2 regions of the Listeria tempestatis genome follow, and region 2 is predicted to be linked to the other one. Evidence: a T-box and tRNA genes for the amino acid it is inferred to sense, from the RefSeq annotation. Region 2 holds a T-box; the other holds one or more tRNA genes.
The links. The T-box of region 2 lies ahead of glyQ (glycine--tRNA ligase subunit alpha). A T-box ahead of a tRNA ligase gene usually reads a tRNA of that ligase, here a tRNA-Gly.
Positions count from the first base shown of each region.

Region 1: it encodes a tRNA-Gly, which carries the amino acid that the T-box ahead of glyQ (glycine--tRNA ligase subunit alpha) is inferred to sense. The anticodon was not compared.

Region 1 is NZ_CAUYTK010000003.1:123,112-132,842, reverse strand. It holds gene R8923_RS05535 (MBL fold metallo-hydrolase) at 1-290, shown strand, start outside; gene lplA (lipoate--protein ligase) at 305-1,300, shown strand; gene R8923_RS05525 (hypothetical protein) at 1,515-1,901, shown strand; gene R8923_RS05520 (LytTR family DNA-binding domain-containing protein) at 2,062-2,496, shown strand; gene R8923_RS05515 (hypothetical protein) at 2,493-2,942, shown strand; gene R8923_RS05510 (carboxylesterase family protein) at 3,197-4,900, shown strand; gene R8923_RS05505 (glycosyltransferase family 2 protein) at 4,936-5,910, opposite strand; gene R8923_RS05500 (glycosyltransferase family 39 protein) at 5,930-7,924, opposite strand; tRNA gene R8923_RS05495 (tRNA-Gly) at 8,142-8,212, shown strand; gene queG (tRNA epoxyqueuosine(34) reductase QueG) at 8,297-9,433, shown strand; gene trmL (tRNA (uridine(34)/cytosine(34)/5-carboxymethylaminomethyluridine(34)-2'-O)-methyltransferase TrmL) at 9,441-9,731, shown strand, end outside.
Region 2 is NZ_CAUYTK010000001.1:286,090-295,820, forward strand. It holds gene recO (DNA repair protein RecO) at 88-855, shown strand; T-box leader at 896-1,069, shown strand; gene glyQ (glycine--tRNA ligase subunit alpha) at 1,133-2,017, shown strand; gene glyS (glycine--tRNA ligase subunit beta) at 2,010-4,076, shown strand; gene R8923_RS01615 (pyruvate, water dikinase regulatory protein) at 4,144-4,968, shown strand; gene R8923_RS01620 (YaiI/YqxD family protein) at 5,141-5,611, shown strand; gene dnaG (DNA primase) at 5,595-7,484, shown strand; gene rpoD (RNA polymerase sigma factor RpoD) at 7,555-8,670, shown strand; gene R8923_RS01635 (tRNA (adenine(22)-N(1))-methyltransferase) at 8,737-9,438, shown strand; gene R8923_RS01640 (Nif3-like dinuclear metal center hexameric protein) at 9,435-9,731, shown strand, end outside.

The sequences.
Region 1 (9,731 bases), on a different contig from region 2:
CGTTAGTTTATACGGCTGACAGCGCGTACCAGGAGGCATTTATTCCATTTACTAAGGGTGCTGATTTGCTTATTACCGATACAAATTTCTTTAAGGATATGGCTGGAAAGTCCAAGGTGCATATGGCGAGCGTTGAAGCGGGGAAAGTTGCGCAAGAAGCGGGCGTTAAAATGTTGCTGTTAAGCCACTTGCCACAAAAAGGAGATTTAGAGCAATTGAAAAATGAAGCGAAATCGATTTTTACCGGTGACACGAAATTAGCTGAAAAAGGTTTGAAAATTCATATATAAAAGGGGTAAGGAACGTGTATTTTATTGATAATAATGATGAAAAAGATCCGCGCATTAATCTTGCGGTTGAAGAGTTCATTTTAACGGAGCTGCATTTAGATGAGCCTGTGTTGCTATTTTATATTAACAAGCCATCTGTGATTATTGGACGAAATCAAAATACAATTGAGGAAATTAACACGGAATATATCGAAAAAGAAGAGGTCATCGTTGTACGACGCTTATCGGGTGGTGGGGCAGTTTATCATGATGAAGGAAATCTAAATTTCAGCTTTATAACAGAAGATGATGGTGACTCTTTCCATAACTTTGCGAAATTTACGCAGCCGATTGTTGAGGCGCTTAAAAAACTTGGCGTAAATGCGGAGCTGAAAGGGCGAAATGACCTGTTGATTGATGGCTTCAAAGTATCTGGGAATGCACAGTTTGCGACAAAAGGAAAAATGTTCTCACACGGGACGCTCATGTACAACTTAAACCTTGATAATGTTGCAGCTTCGCTCAAACCGCGCAAAGATAAGCTGACATCAAAAGGGATTAAATCTGTACGCAGCCGAGTTGCTAATATTGCCGACTTTTTGGATGAAAAGATGACCACAGAGGAGTTTCGCGATTTATTATTACTTTACATTTTTGATGTAGAAAACGTAGCCGATGTAAAAGAATACAAGCTGACAGAAGCCGATTGGACGCGCATTCACGAAATTTCAAAAGAGCGCTACGCCAATTGGGATTGGAACTACGGAAAATCACCTAAATTTGACTTGGAGCGAACAAAACGCTTTCCAGTCGGCTCTGTCGATATTCGTTTGAATGTTAATAAGGGCATCATTTCCGACATCAAAATTTTTGGGGACTTCTTTGGCGTATTAAATGTAGCAGATATTGAAGAGCGTTTAAAAGGAGTCACTTACAAAAAAGAGGCACTTGAAACGGCGCTTGCTGATTTAGACATCCAAAAATATTTTGGTAATATTACGAAAGAAGAATTTTTCGAATTGCTTTATTAACACGTGAGAGGGTAGCATTTTGCCTATCCTCTTTTATTATTTCTAAATAAATAATAAACTGAAAAATTCACATAATAGACACAAAATATTCGTTATATATATGCTATACTTATTGTTAGAAAAAATTTTCAAAATAAAAATGGGCTGAATGATTATCAGGTGGTATTTTTTAACACAGGGTAGGATGAAGCAAAGAAGGGATGCTCTGGAAAGAATGAAAATAACAGTGAAAAGAAATACTGGTTTTATGGGGGGAGCTAGTAAAATTGCCTTGAAAGTGGATCAACAAAAGGTAAAAGCACTAAAAAACAATGAAGAAGTAGAAGTTAATATACAAGGAGAGTCAGCTGAAGTAAATGCCAATCAATGGTTCTTTGGAAGTAAAGGTGTGAAAGTCGCTGCAGGAGATTCTGTAGAAATTCAAACAAATCCGACAGCATTGCTTTTATTTGGAATCTTTGTAGCTCTTTTAATTTTATCAATCTTTTTAAAGGGTATCATCATAGCAGGAGCATTGTTAGTATGTGTCCTTGTCGTTTTATTTTATTCCATCAACAACTATTATATAGTAACGCCTACATCAACACGTAATAAGCAGTAAGTAAAAACTACATAAGGTATGTTTAAAGTGATTTAGGAGTTGTAGAAACTTTTAAATCACTTTTTTATTTAGCGTAACCTGTTTATTCAGCTACGTAAGTTACCTATTAAATATTATGTTTTTTGATTATAATTAGTGTATGAAGTGAGGAGGTAAGAAGATGAAAGTGGATATCCGAGATGGCTTTCCGGTAGTTAAAGCTGAAATATTTTGTCCATTTGAAGATGAAGAAATAAGGAGGGCTAAAAGCTTGCTTAGAAGCATTGGGCAGGAAATTAGTGGGGAACTAGATGGCAAAACCTATCTCCTTGAATTACCAGATGTATTGTATGTTGAATCTGTAGATAGGAAAAGTTTTATTTATACGGCAGATGAAGCATATGAAACCTCTTTGAAATTGTATGAATTTGAGGAAAGGTTTCCTGAAAGTAGCCTTTTCCGCAGTGCCAAATCCCAAATATTAAACATTTCGCATATCTCAGCTCTTCGTCCAGATTTTAATGGTAAGTTAGAAGTTAGTTTAGACAATGGAGAAAAATTAATTGTTTCAAGGCAATATGCTCGGCAATTAAAAGAAAGGATTGGTTTAAAATGAATAAAATAATGGCATATATATTACCAATGAAAAATTTCGCGGCAATGATTTTTGCAGGATTTATCATTCTTTACATGGTGACAGGCGTATTATTTGGGGCTATGTATAACACGGACTTTGATTATAAAATTCCATTTAGCTTTGTGTTACAAGGACTTGTGTTAGCGTTAGTAATCTCGTGCTTGTGGTCCATCTTGTTTCATAATAAGAGGAAAAGTCGGACCTTTATACGACTAATCATTTTTGCAGTTGTTCTTATTGGACTTGTTAAAATTGGCGCACTCACACTACTTTCTTTATCAGCTCAATGGGTAAATTTATGGATTGTTGTTACAGCAATTGTTGCTACTGGATTAATCGTTATAGCTATTTTAGGTGAATTATTTTTCAGAAAAGAAGGGAAACGATATACAGAGAAATTGAAGGAATATCAAGCAAATTTGTAATAAGGGGCGTATGAAATAACTAATTTAAAAAAGTGTGTAAATCACACATGAAATTTAAAAAATATGTCATTTTATAAAATTTTAAGCGCTTTCTCTTGCTTTCACTAAAATACATGTTATATTAAATTTATAAATTTATATATAACCTTTTAGGAATGTAACCTTATGGGCATAACCTGAAACAATGATGCACACCTTTTTTGTGTATTTTTGTTTCAGGTTTTTATTATATATTCAAAAAAAGGAGTGGAACTATGAAAAAGTGGATTATGTTGATTTTAGCGGGCTGTTTAATTGCTTTAGCTGGATGTGGAACGAGTCAATCAGAAGCCCCAGCTGGATTAACGTATAAACAAGGCGTGCTAGAAACCACAAAATACGGGGAAGTAAAGGGGTATACGAGTAAAAATGAAAACGTTTTAATTTGGAAGGGAATTCCTTATGCCAAGGCTCCTGTTGATGAATTACGTTGGAAAAAACCAGAAAACCCCAAAAAATATAAAGGTACATTAGACGCAACAAAGGACAGCGAAATGTTTATTCAATCTTCTCAAGATGGTGTAACAGGAAGCGAATCAAGCTTAAAATTGAATATTTACAGACCTAATACAAAAGAGAAAAATCTACCTGTTATGGTTTACATTCATGGTGGAAACAACCAAGGAGGAAGCGCTACGGAAATTAGTGGCGAAGCTTTTGTAAAGGATTTAAATGCAATTTTTATTTCAGTCGACTATCGTCTTGGGGCTTTAGGATTTAATCCACTGCCAGCTCTAAACACTGGTGATAAGTTAGAGGACTCTGGTAACTATGCGTTACTTGATATGGCTAAATCATTAGATTGGGTGAAGGAAAATATTGCCGCTTTTGGTGGAGATCCAAAAAACATTACATTTTCTGGCTTTTCCGCAGGGGGAAGAGATGTTATGGCTTCGTTAACTTCGCCTGTTTTTGACGGGAAGTATCAAAAAGCGATTGCCTTTAGTGGTGGTATGACGGTAGCAGATCCAGAAGATAGCGTGAAAGTATTTGCAAAAGCAATAGCGCCACTTGTTGTTGAAGATGGTGTCAAAAAGACAACGGACGAAGCTTATACATGGCTACAAGAAGATAATAAAGAAGTGCGAGATTATTTATACGGTTTGTCTGCTGAACGACTAAGCAAGTTGATGGGTAATGCCTCGATTCGTATGAGTGCTTTCCCGCATCTTTATACAGACGGAGCTGTGTTACCTAAAAACGGTTTTAATACGAAAGAATACAATGATGTGCCATTAATGATGTTGTCAGGAACAAGCGAATTTTCCTTTTTCGCAATGGGAGATCCTTATTTTGCTGAAAGCCTAGCAAATGGCGATATTCCAAAAAATCAAGAAAAACTTGCTGAATTTAACTTTGCAAAACAATATGGAAGCGACTTTTATGCTTTGTTTAATACGGAGCTTTCAGCAGAAAAATTAAGTGAACATTATAAAGGCGATATTTACAACACGAAAATGCCTTTTGGGACAAATCTTAAAACGACAACAGATATGAGTCTTGTAGGAGCTTTTCACGGTGTATTTATTCCATTCCTAGATACAAATAATCAAACGTATTTATCTACCATTACAGAATCATATGGATTACCAGGTGCAAAAGAACTACAAGGGGAATTCAGAGCGTATTTGAAAAACTTCTTGCATGAAGGGAATCCAAACGGTGATGATTTGACGAACTGGACTAAATGGAGCAAACAAAATCATGCTAGTTTGATACTAGATGCGGATGACAATCATGCACAAGTTAAAATGGAGAAAGAAACAGATACAAATCAAGCAGTCATTAAACGTATTGAAGCAGATACAAGTATTTCTGAAGCTACGAAAAATGAAATCGTTCATCATGTGTTAAATGGACGCTGGTTTAGTGCTGATCTGGATGCATATTATCATAATCCAAGTTTATGGCCCAATTAAATAAAAGGAATCGCCCGTAAGTTGGGCGGTTCCTTTTATTTAATCTGTTCTTTTAGCGCATATAAATTGTTTGGCTCAAACCCATTGGCCTCGTCAACCACGTAAAGCGGGCGGTGCTTCACTTCTTCATACATGCGGCCAATGTATTCGCCAATCATACCAAGGACGAGGAGGACGATGCCGAAAAAGATAAGCTGAATGATGACAATAGATGCCCATCCAGGCACCGTCATGGTTGTAAAGAGCTTTTGAAAAAGGACAACAATCATGTAGAGAAAGCCACATGTGGCAACCGTTACACCTAAATAAGTTGCGAGTTTTAGAGGCAAATAAGAGAAAGAAGTAATGCCGTCTAGTGAAAGTTTAATCATTTTCTTAAGCGGATACTTCGTTTCGCCGTAAAGCCGCTCGTCTCGTTCATATTCAACCTCCGTTTGCTTAAATCCGAGCCAGCTCACCTGACCCCGGACGAACGGATTTTTCTCCTCCAAATTTCGTAGCGCGCTACACACCTTTGCGTCCATTAGCCGAAAGTCACCAGTATCAACAGGAATGGGTGTATCGGAAAGCCTTTCAAGAACACGATAGAACACTTTGGCACTAAATTTTTTAAAAAAAGATTCACCTTTTCGAACAAGACGTTTCGCATAGACAACTTGGTAGCCCTCACGCCATTTTTCTACCATTTCGGGAATGAGTTCTGGTGGGTCTTGCAAATCGGCATCAATCACAATGACGGAAGCGCCACTTGCATAATCAACACCTGCTGTAATCGCAATTTGATGACCGAAGTTCCTTGAAAAATGGATAGTTCTCACATGTGCATCTGTCTCTTGGAGGGCATCCAAAATGGAACGTGTATTATCTTGGCTTCCGTCATTTATAAAAATCAGCTCGAAATGAGGTGTTAGTTTTCGCATGACGGCTGTTAGTCGTTCGTAACTGCTTAGTAAAACTTCTTCCTCGTTATAGACTGGAATGACTACTGAAAGCTCCATCTGATTTGTCATTTCACATCATCGTCCTTTCCTATTTCAATAAATAAAGCGTCCCATTTCCAGTTCCATTCATGCCTTGAGTTCCGAAATTGCTTGTAGTGGCAGATGAATTGGTATCTGTCTCTGAACTATATTCGCTAGAATCAATTGCAGTGCCGTTCTCTTCTATCCACTTGATGACATCTGAATCGGCTGCCTTACTATTACTTGGAATATAGAAGTATTTTATTTCGCCGTTTTTAATCATCGTTTTAAGTTCGCTTACTGAAAGCGTTGGGTCAGTCCCGTTGAATCCACCCATCGCCATGACGGCTTTTTGTGTTTTAATGATGTAAGGACCTGCTGTTGTCGCATCTGTTGTGCCAAATAAATAAGTTTCACCAGTATTATTTTTCTCTAAATAAGCGATTAGCCCAGTATCGACAGAAGCATCTGCAAAACCGCCGCCACTTGAACTCGCAAGCTGTGGTCCCGCCTCAGGAAGTGAGCTATTGCCACCATAAATAAGAGGTGTTAGTGACCAATAAGTCGGAGCTGCTAGTAAAATCGCTAGTCCGAGCGCTGTGATTTTTGCAGTTAGTCCTTTTGATTCATGACGATATAGCACGAGGAATAGTGAAATCGCCGCTGAAAGAAGTGCAATCCCAATCGCAAATGGTACGGTGTACTGAAAGACAAAGAATGCCTGCAAGAGCCCCGTTAAAGTAATAGCACTTGGGAGTAAAAAGGATTGCCAATTTTTCTTCTCGCGATAAAGTTTGAAAAGAGCGACTAAACCTGCGCCAGCTAGCGCCGCAATTGGTGGGGCAAGCATGATTAGATAATAATGATGGAAGAAGCCAGCTACACTGAAGAAACCAGCAACTGGAATAAGCCAAGCAGTCCAGAAAACCATTTCCTTTTGAGCGTCTGATAAATGGAACCATTTTTCATTTTCACGGCGATACGCAATAAAAATCGCGATTATGCCAAAGAGTGCTAGTGGCAAGAACCAACTAATTTGGTCGCCTAAGGCTGTTTGGAAAAGTCGTAACGGGCCTTTTTCACCCGTACCAAACATACCGCTACTGCCCATCATTTTTGAGCCGCCTTGTCCACCGCTTCCTTGTCCAGAAGGAGGGCTTGGCATGCCAGTTGAACTTCCACCACCAAATGATTGGCTGCCATCATTTTGTCCGCCAGGTGCGCCGCCTTGCATGCCGTAAACACTACTAGACGGGCCACCACCACTAGTACCAGTACCTGTTTCTTGTCCAAGTAAACGTTCCATACCGTTGTAGCCAAAAGCGAGTTCTAGGACGGAGTTTGTCTGGCTACTTCCAATATAAGGACGACTAGACGCGCTTGTTTGATCAACAATGACCGCCCATGAAACGGATACACCAAGCATAAGGACGAGAGATAGCGCCAAATGGACCGCCTTTTTTTTCCAAGAAATGTTTGTCGCAAGTAAATAGAAAACTACGAAAGCGGGAAGAACCATGTACGCCTGTAACATCTTAACGTTAAACCCAACCCCAATCATAACGAAAGCAAGAAGCAACCAACCAAGTTTTCCGCGCTTAACAGCTTTAAAAAGAAAGAGCGTGCCGAGCATTAGGAAGAAAACTAAGATAGCGTCCACGTTATTGGTTCGTGAAACGGCAACGGCAATGGGCGTTAGTGCGAGGATGAGGGCTGAAATACGAGCCGCCCATTTCCCGAACCGCGGGCGAATAAGGAAATATAAAATGATAACAGAACAAACGCCCGCAAGAGCCTGCGGTAAAATGACGCTCCAACCATGAACCCCGAATAGTTTAGCGCTAATTGCCTGAAACCAAAAGGCAACTGGAGGCTTATCTACAGTAATAAAACCTGCTGGATCAAAGGAGGCGTAAAAGAAGTTGTGGAAATTTTGTACCATACTTGTCACGGCTGCGGTATAATAAGGATTAACCGTCGCATCATTCCAAATACCATAAAAATTAACAAAAATAGCAATACAAATAATACCAATTAAATAAAAATCAATTTTTTTCTTCATGAAATCACTTCTCTCTTTTTATGAATAAACTAAGTGTAAAAGCTAAATGTGAATAGGTTATGAATAAATTTAGAAAGAAGTTTAAAATTAAATCTGATGAGCGATATACCCAATTTTTTACAAAAAAAACATAAATTTTTAAAAAAGGTCTTGTCAAAATTAGTAACTGGTGTTATGATATAAAAGTTGTTACAAACAACGTTATAAAGCCAATTATGCGGGTGTAGTTTAGTGGTAAAACCACAGCCTTCCAAGCTGTTGTCGGGAGTTCGATTCTCCTCACCCGCTCTTTACATACTGTTACTAACGCAGTGTTTCGACCTTTTTAAGCGAAGCATTGCGTTTATTTTTTATTTAAAAGGAGGTTTTCGCATGGACACAGCAAAGCTAAAAGCTGAAATAATTCAGTATGCGACCGAAATTGGTGTGCAGAAAATTGGCTTCACGACTGCGGACCCTTTTTTGTTTTTAAAAGAACGTTTAGAAATTGCCGAAAAAGAAGAGGTTTTAACCGGGTTTGAACATCCTATTTTAGACGAAAGAGTGTATCCAGAGCTTATTTTTGAAGAGCCAAAATCGATAATCGCAATTGCGCTTGCCTATCCGTCAAAACTTAAGGAGAGCCCAGTGAGTAAACGCGAGTCGCGGCGCGGTGTTTTTGCACGTGCTTCTTGGGGGACTGATTACCATAAAATTTTGCGCGAAAAGCTAGCACTTATTGAAGCTTTTATTTTAAAACGAGTGCCCGATGCTAAAATGAAGAGTATGGTCGACACGGGTGAACTGTCTGATGTGGCTGTGGCCGAACGTGCAGGTATTGGTGCCCGTGCTAAAAATACGCTATTACTTACAAAAGAATATGGCTCATGGGTGTATTTGGGCGAAATGTTAACAAATATCATTTTTCCACCAGATAAACCTACCGGGGACCTCTGTGGTGACTGTAATAAATGTGTCGAAGCTTGTCCAACTGGCTCACTGCTCGGCGAAGGCGCAATGAATCCTAAAATTTGTTTAAGCTATTTAACGCAAACGAAAGGCTTTTTAGAGGAAAAATATCGCGATATATTGCATAATCGTTTATATGGCTGTGATACGTGCCAAGTCGTCTGTCCGTATAACCGCGGACAAGATTTTCACCTGCATAAAGAAATGGAACCAGATCCAGAACGTGTACGGCCAGAACTTAAGCCGCTATTACACATTTCTAATCGTGAATTTAAGGAGAAGTTTGGGCATATGGCGGGCTCTTGGCGGGGGAAAAAGCCAATTCAGCGCAATGCAATTATTGTCCTAGCACGCTATAAAGATAAGACGGCAATACCTGATTTAATTGGCTGTTTATATGATGACACACGTCCAGTCATTCGTGGCACTGCCGCATGGGCGCTTGCTAGAATTGGTGGTCAAAACGCTGAAAATGCCATTTTAACGGCAGAAAAAGTAGAAACAAATGAAGAGGTTTTAACAGAAATTAAACAAGCAAAAAAAATTTTAGGGGTAAGGTGAGTAAAAAATGGCCAATCATATTGTTCTTTATCAACCAGAAATACCGGCGAACACGGGAAATATTTCGCGCACGTGCGCGGGGACGGATACTTATTTGCATCTTATTCGCCCGCTAGGTTTTAGCACAGATGATAAAATGTTGAAACGCGCGGGTCTAGATTACTGGGACCACGTAAAATTAAATTATTACGACTCACTGGATGAGTTTTTTGAAAAAAATGTGGGTGGCGAGTTTTATTTTATTACAAAGTTTGGTCGTCATGTATATAGTGATGTGGATTATAGCAACCCTGATAAA
Region 2 (9,731 bases):
TCTCATCTTTTTGGTATGACTATAATGTTACAGATGCTTTTAGAATATGCTTTTTCCGTGTATAATAAAAATTTAGGGGGTGTTCGAGTGGAAAAATGTGAAGGTATTGTTTTGCGTGCTAGCAATTACCGGGAGTCAGATAAAATTGTAGTCGTTTATACGCGTGAATTCGGGAAAATCGGAATGGTTGCACGCGGAGCTAAAAAAGGACAAAGTCGTCTTGCTGCTGTGACGCAACCTTTCACACAAGGAAACTTTACTTTTTTTGGAAATAAAGGGCTCGTAACACTCCAACAAGGCGATTTGATTCATAATTTTTCAGATATCCAAACAGATATTTTTTTAACAGCGTACGCCGCTTACGTTTGCGAACTACTTGATAAATCAGTAGAAGAGCGGAAACCAAACGCTTATATATACGAACTTGTTTCAGAAATTCTAAACGACATTGATGAAGGCTATGATGCGCAAATTTTAGTGCAGATTTTTGAAATGAAAATGTTGAATGTTTTAGGGCTTTATCCTGTTATGGATAAATGTGCGATTTGTGGGGCTACTTCCGGACATTTCGATTTTTCAACGCACGCAGACGGTCTTGTTTGCCACCGCTGCTTTGAAAAAGATCCTTATCGCTTACATTTACCAGAAAATGTTGTGAAACTTTTACGTTTATTTTATATTTTTAAGCTGGATCGCCTTGGCGAAATTAATGTAAAACCAGAAACAAAAGCGATACTTGAGAAAACCATTGATACGTATTACGAAGAAAAAACGGGACTCTTTTTGAAAAGCAAACGTTTTTTGCGTGACATGTCAAAGTGGGATCACATGTTGAAGAAAGAAGATAGCGATTGACAAAGCTAAAAAAATGAAGTATCTTGTAAATAAGATTTAAATAGGTACGATGATGAAAAAAAGTAGAAACAAGCTCTTTATTTAGCGAACTTGGATAGGTGAGAGCCAAGTGAAATCTTGTTTTGAAAAGGCATTTCGGAGTACAGACGAAATCAAGGTGGGAATTGTATAATTCCAAATAGGGTGGAACCGCGAGATAACTCTCGTCCCTATATGTTGTCATGGCATATAGAGACGGGAGTTTTTATATGGCCGTAAAACTTTGGAGGTGCTAGAAATGAATGTACAAAAAATGATTCGCACATTGCAAGACTATTGGTCAGAACAAGGCTGCATCATGTTGCAATCCTATGATGTTGAAAAAGGGGCTGGAACAATGAGTCCTTACACATTTTTAAAGGCAATTGGACCAGAGCCTTGGAAAGCGGGATATGTTGAGCCATCTCGTCGCCCAGCAGATGGTCGGTACGGGGAAAACCCTAACCGCTTATTCCAACATCATCAATTTCAAGTGGTTATGAAGCCATCACCAGTCAATATTCAAGAGCTTTACTTAGGCTCACTTGAAAAACTGGGCATTGATCCGTTAAAGCATGACATTCGCTTTGTTGAGGACAATTGGGAGAATCCTTCGCTAGGCTGTGCTGGTCTAGGCTGGGAAGTATGGCTTGATGGTATGGAAATTACACAATTCACTTATTTTCAACAAGTAGGTGGGTTGGAGTGCTCGCCAGTCACATCGGAAATTACTTACGGGTTAGAGCGTCTGGCAAGTTATATTCAAGATGAAGAAAATGTCTTTGATTTAGAGTGGACTGAAGGCATTTCGTATCGCGATATTTTCTATCAAGCAGAATATGAAAATTCGAAATATGCATTTGAAACATCCAATACGGAAATGTTGTTATCGCTATTTGACACATATGAGCGCGAAGCAGGCAACCAAATGGGCGAGGGACTTGTTTTCCCAGCATATGATTATGTACTAAAATGCTCACACACCTTTAATTTGCTCGATGCAAGAGGTGTTGTCTCTGTAACAGAGCGTGCACAGTATATTGGGCGAATTCGGAATCTCGCAAGACGAATCGCACGCACCTTTTATGAGGAACGCGAAAAACTTGGCTTCCCTTTAATAAAGGAGGAACAAAATCATGAATAAAGATTTTTTACTTGAAATCGGACTTGAAGAAATGCCTGCAAAATATATTTCGGCTTCAGCAGAACAGCTAAAAGAACGTGCCAGAGATTGGTTTAAAGAGAAAAAAATTGCAGTTGAAAAAATTCAAACATATTCATCGCCAAGACGACTTACAATTTTAGCGAAAAACGTTGCTGCACAACAAGAAGACCAAATAGAGGAAGCAAAAGGCCCTGCTAAAAAAATCGCTTTTGATGAAAACGGTGACTGGTCAAAGGCCGCTCAAGGATTCGCGAGAAGTCAAGGTGTTACACCAGATGACTTAACTTTTCGGGAAATAAAAGGCACCGAGTATATCTATATCAAAAAAGAAGTAAAAGGCCTCAAAACGTTTGATTTACTCCCTGAATTCCAAAAAATTATAACGGACATGACTTTCCCAGTTAGTATGCACTGGGCGGACCTCGATTTGCGCTATATTCGGCCAATTAAATGGCTAGTTGCATTATATGATACGGAAATTGTCCCATTTATAGTGGCTGGTGTGAAAACGGGAAATGAAACGCGGGGGCATCGCTTTCTTGGTAAGTCTACAATTGTGAAAACGCCATCTGATTATGAGCATCTACTCCTTGAACAATTTGTTATTGCAGATGCGGAAGCAAGGAAGGCGGCGATTTGCGAACAGATTGCGGAAGTCGAAACGATTCAGAACTGGCAAATTCCGACCGATGCAGATTTACTCGAGGAAGTAAATAATCTTGTCGAATATCCAACTGTTTTATTTGGAAATTTTGAGAACAAATATTTAGAGTTGCCAAAAGAAATTTTAATCACAACAATGAAGGAACACCAACGCTATTTCCCTGTATTTAGTAGAGATAAGGACTTATTGCCACATTTTATTACAGTTCGAAATGGCAATCATGAACATTTAGAAATTGTCCAAAAGGGAAATGAAAAAGTGCTTCGGGCACGGCTATCAGATGCCGATTTCTTCTATCAAGAAGATTTAAAAATGACGATTGATGAAGCGGTTCATAAACTTAAAAATATTGTATTTCATGAACGTCTTGGCTCTTTAACCGAAAAAATGAAACGGGTTCAAAAAGTGGCGCTTCTTCTAGCTGATTATTTGAACTGGACAGAAGATGAGAAAAAAGATATTTATCGTGTGACAGATATTTATAAATTTGATTTAGTCACCAATGTTGTTGGAGAATTTCCAGAATTGCAAGGGATTATGGGTGAGAAGTACGCCAAACTTCAAGGTGAGAACGAAGCTGTTGCAACTGCAATTCGGGAACACTATTTGCCAATTTCTTCTGAAGGCGAATTGCCAAAATCAGATTTAGGTGCGCTCATTTCTGTAGCGGATAAACTTGAAACGTTAATTAGCTTCTTCTGTATCAATATTATTCCAACTGGCTCAGCAGATCCATTTAGTCTTCGCCGTAGTGCATTTGGAGTTATGCGTATCATTCAAGCAAATGAATGGGATTTACCATTTGCAGAAGTACTGGCAGAAGTTGTTGGCATCGAACGGAAAGAAGGTTTTTCTGACTTACCAGGCGAAGAAGTTTATCAAGTGGCACAAAATTTCATGAAAAATCGCCTTCGTGTCATTTTACGCGGTCATAATGTGCGCCAAGATATTATAGAAGCTGTTGTGAGCGGTGAACCAAATCAAATCCCGCAAGTGATTGATAGTGCAAAAGTATTAAATGAATCGGCAAAAGATGATTGGTTCCGTCCGACTGTAGAAGCTTTAACACGTGTCACAAATATTGCGAAGAAGTATGATAATCATGAACCAGTAAACCCGAGCTTATTTGAAAATGAGTATGAGAAAGAACTCTTTGAAACCGTGCAGGAGTTAAAAAATGATTACCCAAATATGACAATTGTAGAGCGATTGAAGCGCTTTGCTAAAATTCGTCCCATCATTGATGCTTATTTTGAAAATACTCTTGTCATGAGTGAGAATGAAGCGCTAAAAGCAAATCGATTAGCCCTTCTTGTTGAACTCTCAACCTTTATCCGTGAATTTGCACAAATGGATGAAATTCAGGTAAAATAAATAGATAAAGTAAAGCAGGAATTTTTCTTGAAATGAAAGTTCCTGCTTTTTAAAGGAGACGTGTGTAATGACCCAACCAGCCGTTTATGTCGTTTCCGATTCAACTGGTGAAACTGCTGAACTTGTAACGCGAGCTGCACTAGCTCAATTTGGACAAACGCCAAAATTTATTCACCGCTTTCATCATGTTGATTCGCTTGAAATGATTGAAGAAATTATTGATTTAGTCGCTGTTAACAACGGTATTATTGTTCATACTGTCGTTTTAGAGGAAGTTCGTGTTCGCTTAAATGAAACAGCTGAAGCATATGGCGTTCCAATTATTGATATTTTCGGACCACTACTCGCCCAACTTGAAAAAACATACAAAATTAAGCCATTGTCTGAACCCGGCCGTGTCCGCTCGCTAGATGAAGCATATTTTAACAAGGTGGCTGCAATTGAATTTGCTGTAGAGAATGATGACGGAAGAAATCCCCGTGGCATTTTACAAGCAGATTATGTTTTAATTGGAATTTCACGGACATCTAAAACACCTTTGTCCCAGTATTTAGCTTTAAAAGGACTAAAGATTACGAACATCCCCATTGTGCCTGAAGCAAGTATTCCAGAAGAGTTATTTGAAATTGATCCTAAAAAGATTATTGGCCTTAAAATTAATAAGAAAAAATTAAATCAAATTCGCTCTGAACGATTAATTTCAATGGGATTAAGTGGGAAAGGTATGTATTCTAGCGGTGACAGAATTGATGCGGAACTGAAGTTTTTCAAAAAGTTAACGGATAAACTAGGCTGTTTTGTGCTAGATGTGACAAATAAAGCAGTTGAGGAGACAGCAAATGAAATTTTAAGCCATATCGGACAACTTGATGAAGAAAAATTTGATTTTTAAGAAGGAATTTTAACTTTTATGTCGAATATATATATTATACGTGCTTTTTAAGCTTGAAAATAAGATTTAATCGCGCGTATAATGCAATTTTGTGATATGCAAAATGACGATGCATAAAACGGGTGATCAACTCGTTTTTTCGTTTGTCATAAGCTGAAAAGGAGGGAATGATTTGCCAAAATTTATTGTGGATGCAGATGCATGCCCTGTAAAGACAGAAATAAATCAGCTCGCTAAAGAATTTCAGCTTGACGTTATTTATGTAGCGTCTTATAACCATTTTAGAAGTGTGGCAAATGATGAAACTTGGATTTATGTAGATACAGAAAAGGAGTCTGCAGATATTCGGATTGTCAATTTAGCTCAAAAAAACGATATTGTCGTCACGCAGGATATTGGCCTGGCGAGTATGCTACTTGCGAAATGTGTTGTTTTTTCTAACCGAGGTGAAATCTACTTGGAAGAAAGAATGACAATGATGCTTGAACAGCGTAACGATAGACGTAAAGAGCGGAAGCTTGGGAAGTATAGCAAAGGACCAAAGGCGATGACTGACCAAGATCGCAGGCACTTTTACCAAAATGTCCGTAATTTTTTAGAAAATAAAGTGGAGTTGACGATAAAAAATGAAAAGGATTCCTGAAGAAACGATTGACCGCATTCGGAATCAGACGGATATTGTAGATATTGTTGGTCACTACGTGCAACTCAAAAAACAAGGACGAAATTACATTGGTTTATGCCCTTTTCACGGCGAAAAAACACCTTCTTTCTCCGTTTCACCTGAAAAGCAGATTTTTCACTGCTTTGGTTGCGGAAAAGGCGGCAATGTATTTTCCTTTTTAATGGAACATGATCATCTAACTTTTACAGAAGCCGTTCATAAGGTAGCAGAAATGGGACACGTTGATGTGGATCTTCCCAAACTCTCAAGTGATGAAACTCTATCAGCACCTAAGAATACTAGTGAAGCTCAAAAAATGATTGATATGCATCAACTTGCTGCTAAGCTCTATCATTATTTACTCCTAGAAACCGAAGAGGGTCTCGAAGCTTTAGAGTATTTGAAGGAACGAGGGATGAGTGAGGAACTCATTCAAACTTTTCAAATTGGTTTTGCACCGAATCAACATGCAACGCTCACTTCCTTTTTTGAAAAGCGCGAGTTGGATTTACATCTGGCTGTTCAGGCTGGTTTGCTTTCTGAACGTGATGACGGGAAAATTGTTGACCGCTTTCGCAATCGAATTATGTTTCCCATAACAGATGATAGAGGGCAGCTTGTTGGCTTTTCAGGAAGGTTATATAATCAAACAGACGGTCCGAAATATTTAAATAGCCCGGAAACCCCTATTTTTAACAAAAGAAAGCTGTTGTATCATTTTTCAGAAGGTCGTCAGGCGATTCGAAAACATGAGGAAGTGCTTCTTTTAGAAGGTTTTATGGATGTTATTTCGGTAAGTGCGGCGGGGCTTTCAAATGGTGTTGCTTCGATGGGGACTAGTTTGACGGAAGAACATATTGGGCTGATTAAACGCGTGGCTAATCGTGCTGTTATTTGTTATGACGGAGACCGCGCAGGAATTGAGGCGGCTTTTAAGGCAGGGAACCTACTAGCGCAAGGAAGAGTAGAAATTTTTGTCCTGAGTCTGCCGAGCGGAAAAGACCCAGATGAATATATTCGAACGCACGGGGCAGAAAAATTTAACGCGCTTTATATGCATGAGCGGCAAACATGGACGGCGTTTAAATTGTATTATTTGAGCCGAAACCGCAATATGGCAAATGATACGGAACGCCTAGCCTATATTGATGAAGCACTGCTTGAGATTGGCAAAATTGACCAAGCTGTTGAACGCGAATTTTATTTAAAGCAACTCTCTCTTGAGTTTGATATTACAATCCCGACACTAAAAGAGCAACTTCAGCGTGCGATGCAAGAGTTAGCACGCCAAAAACCACGTGAAACGCAATTTGATGACTTTGCAAATCTGGCCCCACCACCAGATGATGATTTAAGTTTTGTATTTGAGCAACCAAGAGAACAGCAAAAACGTGAAGCACATTTTGTGGCAGAACAGCATTTACTGAAGGCGATGATTGAAAATCAAGATGCCTTTAGCCAAATTCATCAACTTTTAGAAGGTCTCGTTTTTTACAACGATGATTTTCAGGCGCTATATACACATTTAATTGCCTATTATTTAGACGGAAACGAAGCAAGTGCATCAAGGTTTATGGATCATATGACAGATATGCGCTTAAAAAATGTTGTATCAAGTCTTGAAATGTTGGAGTCACCTGAGGAACAAACGATAGAAGCTTATTCTGACTATATTTTAAGTATGAAAAAATATCGTCTTGAAATAAAGATTAAACAAAAGGAACAGGAAGTATCTGAAAAAATGCGTTTGCAAGACCATGAAGGGGCAATAAAGGCCTCTAGTGAAGTGATTCAGCTTCGAAAAAGTCTTGCTAATAAGGATTATGATTCTGCAATTGATGAAACGTTTTAAAACCGCGAAATGATGGTAATGACTAGTAGTTGGTCGTAACGCGGTATTTTGGGAGGAGGAAACAGGCAGTATGAGTGAAAAAGCACAAGAATTAAAACAAGAAACAATTGAACAAGCGAAAGAAGGACTAGTTGAAGAAGGTAAAAAGACAGGGATTTTAACCTATAGTCAAGTAGCTACTAGATTAGCTCCCTTTACACTAGATTCAGAGCAAATGGATGAGTACTTGGAACAGCTTAGCGAAGCAGGAATTGAAGTCGTAGATGATGACGATGATGCTGATCCAGATGAAACTGAGCTTGTAAAAGAAGAAACTGAAGAATTTGACCTCACAGATATGAGCGTTCCTCCTGGTGTTAAAATTAATGACCCTGTCCGCATGTATTTGAAAGAAATCGGTCGAGTGGACTTATTATCTGCTGATGAAGAAATTGCTCTTGCAAAACGTATTGAAGCAGGTGACATTGAAGCAAAAGGTCGTTTAGCAGAAGCGAATTTACGGCTCGTTGTAAGTATTGCCAAACGCTATGTTGGTCGTGGAATGCTTTTCCTCGATTTAATTCAAGAAGGAAATATGGGCTTAATGAAAGCTGTTGAAAAATTTGATTTTAACAAGGGCTTTAAATTTAGTACGTATGCCACATGGTGGATTAGACAAGCGATTACCCGCGCTATTGCTGACCAAGCACGTACAATTCGAATCCCAGTGCATATGGTCGAAACCATTAATAAGTTAATTCGAGTACAACGTTCCTTGCTTCAAGATTTGGGACGTGACCCATCTCCAGAAGAAATTGGAGAAGAAATGGATTTACCAACTGAAAAAGTTCGTGAAATCCTAAAAATTGCACAAGAACCGGTCTCGCTTGAAACACCAATTGGTGAGGAAGACGACTCTCACTTAGGTGATTTTATCGAAGACCAAGAGGCTACGTCGCCATCCGACCATGCAGCATATGAACTGTTAAAAGAACAACTTGAAGATGTGCTTGACACGCTGACTGACCGCGAGGAAAATGTACTTCGCCTTCGCTTTGGTTTAGATGATGGTCGTACACGTACACTAGAAGAAGTAGGCCGCGTGTTTGGCGTGACGCGTGAGCGTATTCGCCAAATTGAAGCGAAAGCACTTCGGAAGCTACGTCACCCAAGCAGAAGCAAACAATTGAAAGACTTTTTGGAATAAAAATAAGAGGTTTGAACTGGGCTTTTTACGCCTAGTTCCAACCTCCTTTTTATAGGGAGTGTCATAATGAACGAACAAAAACTATCAAAGCGCCTCACCAGTGTGGCAAATTACATACCTAAAGGCAGCCGAATTGCAGACATCGGTAGTGACCACGCTTACTTGCCTTGTTACGCCATTTTAAATGAAATGGCAAGTTTTATAGTGGCAGGCGAGGTCGCAAAAGGCCCGTTTGAATCGGCAAAGGAGCAAGTCCTAAAATCAGAACTGTCAGGAAAAATTGATGTGCGTTTTGGAGATGGACTGGCAGTCATAGAGTCGAAAGATGCCATTGACACAATTGTTATTGCAGGAATGGGTGGCACGTTAATTCGAATGATTTTAGAAGCAGAACCTGAAAAATTATCGACTGTTACGCGGCTTATTTTGCAGCCTAATATTGGGGCTTGGCAAATTCGTGAATGGGCGGAAAAAAATCAGTTCATGCTTGTTGCGGAAACCATTTTACGTGAAGATAATAAAATTTATGAAATTCTTGTCCTAGAGAAAACGGCAGAAAAAGCATACTATACGGACAAGGAGCGTCTACTCGGTCCATTTTTATTAGCCGAAAGAAATGAGATTTTTCTTGCAAAATGGCAACATGAGTTAGCAAATTGGCAACGAATTATTGAAGGGATTCAAAACGGGCAAGAAAGTGAACAAAATACGGACAAAATTGAAGAACTTACAAAAAAAATACAAATAGTAGAGGAAGTGCTCAGATGAAAGTAGCAAATGGTTATGAGTATGTTGCAATGCTAGAAGAGATTGCTCCAAAAGAGCTTGCTACGGAAGGTGATCCCATTGGCCTTCAATTGGGTGATCTCTCTAAAAAAGTACGCAAAATTATGTTCACCTTAGATGTCTTAGAAAGTGTTGTAGAAGAAGCAGTTAGTCAAAATGTTGATATGATTATTGCGCACCACCCATTTCTATTTCGACCGCTCAAAAAAATTGATATGACAAACTCGGAAGGGCGTATGATTCGAAAGCTAATCAAGCATGATATTATTGTTTAC